DNA from 2 places in the Streptomyces armeniacus genome. Region 1 is predicted to be linked to the other one. Evidence: riboswitches for the same ligand, from Rfam matches in the RefSeq annotation. Region 1 holds a riboswitch; the other holds the start of a gene.
The links. A riboswitch is a leader RNA that binds a small molecule or an ion and turns the genes downstream of it on or off. The one in region 1 is predicted to bind S-adenosylmethionine.

Region 1 (3,598 bases):
CGCGCGCGTGCTGCGCTGTGCCGGTCAGAGGCCCGTACGCGGGCGGCAGGCAGGTTGAGAGGAACCGTATGAGCAGCGTGGAACTGATCCGGAACGAGCGGCTGTCGGACATCGCCGAGTACGCGTACGCCTCGGCGGTCACCGCACCCACCCGCACGGTCTTCACGGCCGGGGCGTGCCCGCTCGACGCGGACGGCGCGACGGTCGCCGTCGGCGACTACCCGGGCCAGGCCCGCCAGGCGATGGCCAACCTCGTCACGGCACTCGACGGCGCCGGGGCGGCGCTGACGGATGTCGCGAAGACGACGGTGTACGTGGCGTCGCAGCGGCAGGCGGACCTGGTCGAGGCGTGGGAGGTGGTCCGCGACGGCTTCGGCGACCACGATCCGCCGAGCACGCTGCTGGGCGTCGCGGTGCTGGGCTACGAGGACCAGCTGGTCGAAATCGAAGCCATCGCGACCACGCCCGCCACGAACTCCAGCCCGTCCGGCAACTGACGCCGCCCGGACCGGCCACGACCTCAAGTCCGTCCGGCGTTTGAGGACGGCCGGGGGCGGTCACGGCCGGTGGTTGGCCTGGTTGCTTGGCCGGGCAGACGCGGATCGTGGCCGGGGTCCGTCCTCAAGCGCCGGACGGGCTGGGAAGTGGCCGCGGCCACGGCTACGCGGCGCGGCGGCGCGCCGCGTACTCGGGGACGTCCCGCATCGGCGGCCGCTCCTCGGTGTCCACGGCGTGCGTACGGGCCACGAAGCGCCCGGAAGGGGCGCGTTCGAACTGCGTCAGGCGCGGGCGTACGAGCGGCCCGCGCGCCGCCTGCCCACGCTGCACGCCGTGCCCGGCCTGCGGCCCCGGCCCGCGCGCGAGCCGCAACTGCGCCGTGCGGTAGATCGCCGCCGCCATCCGGCCCAGGGCCTGCCCGTCCTGGTGGCGGTGGCGCCGTACGCCCACGTCGACCTGGGCGAGCGCGTCGAGCCCGGCGGCGTGCAGCGCGTCGATCAGCAGGCCGAGCTCCACGCCGTAGCCGACCGGGAAGGGCAGCCGTTCCAGCAGCTCGCGCCGGGCCGCGTACTCGCCGCCGAGCGGCTGTACGAAGCCCGCCAGCAGCGGCCAGTGCAGGTTCAGCAGCGGCCGTGCGACCAGTTCGGTGACCCGTCCGCCGCCGGGCCCGCCGCCCGCCAGCGCACCGTTCCCCGGGTCGGCGGCGGCCCCGCCGCCTCCCAGAGCCGCAGGCTCGTACGGCACCGGCCCGAGCGGCCGGTCGTACATCGCCTTGACCAGCCGTACGTCCGGCTCCGTCAGCAGCGGCCCGACGACCCCCGAGACGAAGCGGGCGGAGAAGTCCCGCAGGTCGGCGTCCACGAAACACACGATCTCGCCGTTCGTCGCCAGCAGCGACCGCCACAGCACCTCGCCCTTGCCGGGCAGTGCGGGCAGCCGCGGCAGCACCTCGTCGCGGTGTACGACCTTCGCGCCCGCGTCGCCCGCGACCGCCGCCGTACGGTCGGTGGAGCCCGAGTCCAGCACCACCAGCTCGTCGACCAGCGGGACGGCCTCGGTCATCAGCTCGCGGCGGATGACGGAGACGATCTCGCCGACGGTCCGCTCCTCGTTCAGCGCGGGCAGCACCACGCTCACGCTGCTGCCCTCGCCGCCGGCGCGCTTCGCGTCGAGCAGCGTGGTGAGCGGGCGATCGGTCGCTGACCAGGAGCGCCGTTCGAGCCAGTAGCCGACCTCGTCCAGCACGTGCGCTCCCTTGCGATCCCTTGCGGTCTCTTGTGATCCATCTCGCGGTTCGGACGACTATCTCAAGCCCGGTGGCCTTCGGTTACAGTCTTGAACAACGGCGATGGCCTCAGCATGCCTGGGCCTGACCCCGGAATGCCTGTGGACGGCTGACAGGCGACTGACAACCGATCGAACAACTTCATACCGCTCATCCAGAGGGGCAGAGGGAACGGCCCGATGAAGCCCCGGCAACCCTCCGGCCGGCCTGCGCACATGGCGGGGCTCCCGGCTAGGGAAGGTGCCAAGTCCGTCTCGTGGCGAGATACGTCACGGGGAAGATGAGGAGAAAGGGCCTCGCCTTCATGGCTGTGCAAACTCCCGAGACGCCCACCGCCCCCGGCACCGACGCCACCAACGGCAACAACGCCCCCGGCGGCACGGTTTCACTCGGCCCCGCCGCCGCGCTTTCCTGCCGCGAATGCGGCGAGCGTTTCGCGCTCGGTCCGATCTTCGCGTGCGAGGTCTGTTTCGGGCCGCTGGAGATCGCGTACGACCTCCCGAGCGGCGACCCCGAGGGCCTGCGCAAGCAGATCGCGGCGGGCCCCAACAGCATCTGGCGGTACGCGCCGCTGCTGCCCGTCCCGGCCGATGTCGTCGACCGGCCCGGCACCAACCCCGGTTTCACACAGCTGGTCAAGGCCGACAACCTGGCCCGTGAGCTGGGTGTCACCGGTTCGCTGCACATCAAGGACGACTCCGGGAACCCGACCCACTCGTTCAAGGACCGCGTCGTCGCGATCGCCGTCGAGGCCGCGCGCGCCTTCGGGTTCACCACGCTCTCCTGCTCGTCCACCGGCAATCTCGCGGGCGCCGTGGGCGCCGCCGCCGCGCGCGCCGGGTTCCGCTCGTGCGTGTTCATCCCGCACGACCTGGAGCAGGGCAAGGTCGTGATGGCGGCGGTGTACGGCGGTGAACTCGTCGGCATCGAGGGCAACTACGACGACGTCAACCGCTTCTGTTCCGAGCTCATCGGCGACCCGCTCGGCGAGGGCTGGGGCTTCGTCAACGTCAACCTGCGCCCGTACTACGGCGAGGGCTCCAAGACCCTCGCGTACGAGATCTGCGAGCAGCTCGGCTGGCGGCTGCCGGACCAGCTGGTCATCCCGATCGCCTCCGGCTCCCAGCTGACGAAGATCGACAAGGGGCTGAAGGAGCTGATCGCGCTCGGCCTGGTCGAGGACAAGCCGTACCGGATCTTCGGCGCTCAGGCGGAGGGCTGCTCGCCGGTGTCCCGCGCGTTCAAGGACGGGCACGACGTCGTACGGCCCGTGCGGCCCGACACCATCGCCAAATCCCTGGCCATCGGCAACCCGGCGGACGGGCCGTACGTCCTGGACATCGCCCGCCGTACGGGCGGCGCGGTGGAGGACGTGAACGACGCGCAGATCGTCGACGCGATCAAGCTGCTGGCCCGTACGGAGGGCATCTTCGCGGAGACCGCGGGCGGCGTGACCGTCGGTGTCGCCAAGAAGCTGCTCGAGAACGGCGTGCTGGACCCGTCCCTCACCACGGTCGTGCTGAACACCGGCGACGGGCTCAAGACGCTCGACGCGGTGGCGCCGACGACCGGTCCGACCGCGACGATCCGGCCCAGCCTGGCGGCGTTCCGCGAGGCCGGTCTCGCCTGACCGCCGGGCCTCCCGCCCGCCGGGCCGGGCGGCGGGCCCCGTCCGGCCCAACCCGGGCGGGCCGCCCCGCCGTTCGGCCCGCCCGCGGCGTTCGACCGCGATCCGGCGTACGACCCCGATCACCCCGGCCGGGCACGTGCCGCCGTAGACCCAGCCCCGCTGCAGGTACCACCCCGCGACGCCGC
Region 2 (3,598 bases), 5.7 Mb from region 1:
GGTCGGCATGCCGCTCCTGCCGGTCTACATGGCCAAGGCCGGCGGCTTCTTCTTCCTGGTCTTCGGCGTCATCGCGATGATCGCCGCGACCTTCTCGATCAACCCGATCTGGGTCCTCGGCCCGTACCGGCCGGACCAGGTGTCCACCAACGCGCAGCCCGACTGGTATATGGGCTTCCCAGAGGGCCTGATCCGCTTCATGCCCGGCTGGGAAGTCAACATCTGGGGGCACACGCTTGTGCTCGGCGTGTTCATCCCGCTGATGCTGCTGCCATTGGTGCTGACGGCCATCGCGGTGTACCCGTTCGTCGAGTCCTGGGTCACCGGGGACAAACGCGAGCACCACATCCTCGACCGGCCGCGGAACGTGCCGACCCGTACGGGCTTCGGCGCGGCCTGGATCGCCTGGTACATGGTGCTGCTGATCGGCGGCGGCAACGACGTGGTGGCCACGTTCTTCCATTTGTCGATCAACGCGATCACCTGGTTCGTACGCATCGGCTTCTTCGTGGTCCCGATCCTGACGTTCATCATCACGAAACGGATCTGTCTGGGCCTCCAGCGCAAGGACCGCGAGAAGGTGCTGCACGGGCGCGAGTCCGGCATCATCAAACGGCTGCCGCACGGCGAGTTCATCGAGGTGCACGAGCCCCTGGCGCAGGAGGACCTGCACACGCTCACCGCGCACGAGCAGTACGAGCCCGCCGAGATCGGACCCGAGTCGGACGAGCACGGCGTACAGCGCAAGGTCGGCAGATCGGAGAAGCTGCGGGCGAAGCTGTCCAAGGGCTACTACGGCTCGGACGGGCAGATCCCCAAGCCGACGGCCGAGGAGTACAAGGAGATCACGAGTGGTCACGGCCACCACTGAGTGATCCTGTGCCGGGCGGCCGGCTGCCTTCTGGCCGTCTGCCTGCCGGCTGACGGTCGGCTGACCGGTCCGGATACGGCGCACGCGGGCCCCGGTCCCCTCGTACGGAGGGGGCCGGGGCCCGCTGCTGTGTGGCGCGGCGCCGCCGGGGCGGCGGGCGCGCCGGGCGGGTGGCCGCGGGGCGGTGCGTGGCGGGTCGCGTGGCCGGTGCACCGTGATCAGAGTGCGGGCAGCACGCCCCTGCCGGTCCCCGCGCCGCTAGGCTGGCGGCGAGCCGCGCCACCGTGGCGCGCCCGCCGGACGTATGCCACCGGTGCCACCGGACGTGCGCCCGGCCGCCCAGCCGTACCACCATCCATGCCAGGAGTGATCCCCATGAGCGCTGCGACCCCCGCTGGAGGCGACACCACGGCGGCCCGCTCGTGGCCGGACGTACTGAGCTCCCTGCTGGCCGGTGAGGATTTGAACGCGGACGCCACGGCCTGGGCCATGGACCGGATCATGCGCGGCGAGGCGACCGACGCGCAGATCGCCGGCTTCGCGGTGGCCCTGCGGGCCAAGGGCGAGACGGTGGAGGAGATCTCCGGCCTCGTACGCACCATGTACGAGCACGCCAACGTGATCGAGGTGCCCGGTCCCACCGTCGACATCGTCGGCACCGGCGGCGACCGGGCGCGCACGGTGAACATCTCCACCATGGCCGCCATCGTGGTGGCCGGCACCGGCGCGCGCGTCGTCAAGCACGGCAACCGCGCGGCGTCCTCCGCGAGCGGTGCGTCCGACGTACTGGAGAAGCTCGGCGTCAACCTGGAGCTGACCCCGCAGCGCGTGGCGGAGGTGGCGGCGCAGGCCGGGATCACGTTCTGCTTCGCGGTGAAGTTCCACCCGTCGCTGCGGCACGTGGCGGGCGCGCGGCGGGAGTTGGGCATCCCGACCTCGTTCAACTTCCTCGGCCCGCTGACCAACCCGGCCCGGGTACGCGCGCAGGCCACCGGCGTCGCGGACGCGCGGATGGCGCCGATCCTGGCGGGCGTGCTCGCGGAACGCGGCTCGTCGGCGCTGGTCTTCCGCGGCGACGACGGCCTGGACGAGCTGACCACGACGGCCACGTCGACGGTGTGGGTCGTACGGGACGGCGCTGTGCGCCGCGAGTCGTTCGACCCGCGGGACATCGGGGTCGACCTGGTGCCGGTCGAGGCCCTGCGCGGCGCGGACTCCGCGTACAACGCGGACATCGCGCGCCGCCTCCTGGACGGCGAACACGGCCCCGTACGGGACGCGGTCCTGCTCAACGCGGCGGCGGCGCTCGTCGCCCTGGACCCGGCGGACGGCCCCCTGGCCGACCGCCTCGCGGCGGCCATGGCCCGCGCCGCGGAATCGGTCGACTCGGGCGACGCGAAGGCGGCCCTGGAACGGTGGGTGTCGGCGAGCAACGCGTAACCAGCTGCGCGCGCCGCCCCCGCTTGTACGGCTCCGGCCGGGACCCGCCTCCTGGGGCGGGCCCCGGCCATATCCAGCCTGTCCGGCGTTTGAGGACGGACCCCGACCCGTTCGCGGGGTGCGGTTGGGTGTGTTGCGTGATCGTCCACCGGTGTCTGCGCGTGTTCCGTGGCTGAGGGCCGTCCTCAATCGCCGGACGGGCTTGATCGGCTGAGGTGCGTCCTCGTCAAGCGCCGGACGGGCTTGATCGGGGCTCGGCCGGACGGGCTACTGCCGGGGCAAACGCGTATGGCATACTGCCGCCAGGTCACGAGCGACAGCGATCAAGGCCCCGGCCCGCTGTCCGGCAACCCTCCGTCCGTGGCGGGGTGCCCCGGGTGATGACCAGGCCGCAGGCAGCGAGGTCTGCGGCAAGCGCGGATCCCTCACGCCAGGGGTCCTGGTCTTCGAGGGAGTTCTGCCGTCATGTCCGTGTCCGTTGACACCGCTGTCCTCCGTACGCCCGCATCGCCGCCCCGTCGGCACGGCACCGCCGACGAGCCGCTGCCCGTACTCGGCAACGACGTGCTCGCCCCCCTCGTCACCGGCGGCGAGGTGTACTACGCCGCTCTCGACTACGCCGCCAGCGCCCCCGTACTGCGGCGCGTCTGGGACGACCTCGCCGCGTACGCCCCGTACTACGGCAGCGTCCACCGCGGTGCCGGGCACCTCTCGCAGGTGTCGACGCGGCTGTACGAGGAGAGCCGCGCCACCGTGGCGCGCTTCCTCGGGTGCCGACCCGACGACGAGGTCGTCTTCACCCGTGCCACGACCGACTCGCTGAATCTGCTGGCGCGTGCGCTGCCCGAGGGCACCCGCGTGTTCGTGTTCGAGACGGAGCACCACGCGTCGCTGCTGCCCTGGCGCGGCCGGCACACGACGTGTCTGCGCGCGCCGCGTACGCCCGAGCAGGCCGTCGCCGCCCTCGACGAGGCGCTGCACGCCGCGCCCGCGGGCCCGAAGCTGGTGTGCGTGACGGGCGCGTCGAACGTCACCGGCGAGATCTGGCCCGTACGCGAACTCGCCGCCGCCGCGCACCGGCACGGCGCGCGGATCGTCCTGGACGCGGCGCAGCTGGCGCCGCACCACCCCGTGGACATCGCCGAACTGGACGTGGACTGGGTCGCGTTCTCCGGGCACAAGCTGTACGCGCCGTTCGGCGCAGGTGTGCTGGCCGGGCGCCCCGACTGGCTGCGCGGCGCCGAACCGTACCTCTCGGGCGGCGGCGCCAGCAGGCGCGTCGCCCGC

Region 2: another riboswitch for S-adenosylmethionine. It lies ahead of DVA86_RS08995 (aminotransferase class V-fold PLP-dependent enzyme); the one in region 1 lies ahead of thrC (threonine synthase).

Annotation. Positions count from the first base shown of each region.
Region 1 covers NZ_CP031320.1:7,791,054-7,794,651, reverse strand. Annotated here, with positions in the region: gene DVA86_RS33720 (RidA family protein) at 69-497, shown strand; gene DVA86_RS33715 (glucosyl-3-phosphoglycerate synthase) at 661-1,743, opposite strand; SAM riboswitch class I at 1,931-2,070, shown strand; gene thrC (threonine synthase) at 2,088-3,413, shown strand.
Region 2 covers NZ_CP031320.1:2,048,123-2,051,720, reverse strand. Annotated here, with positions in the region: gene qcrB (cytochrome bc1 complex cytochrome b subunit) at 1-871, shown strand, start outside; gene trpD (anthranilate phosphoribosyltransferase) at 1,247-2,311, shown strand; SAM riboswitch class IV at 2,617-2,734, shown strand; gene DVA86_RS08995 (aminotransferase class V-fold PLP-dependent enzyme) at 2,777-3,598, shown strand, end outside.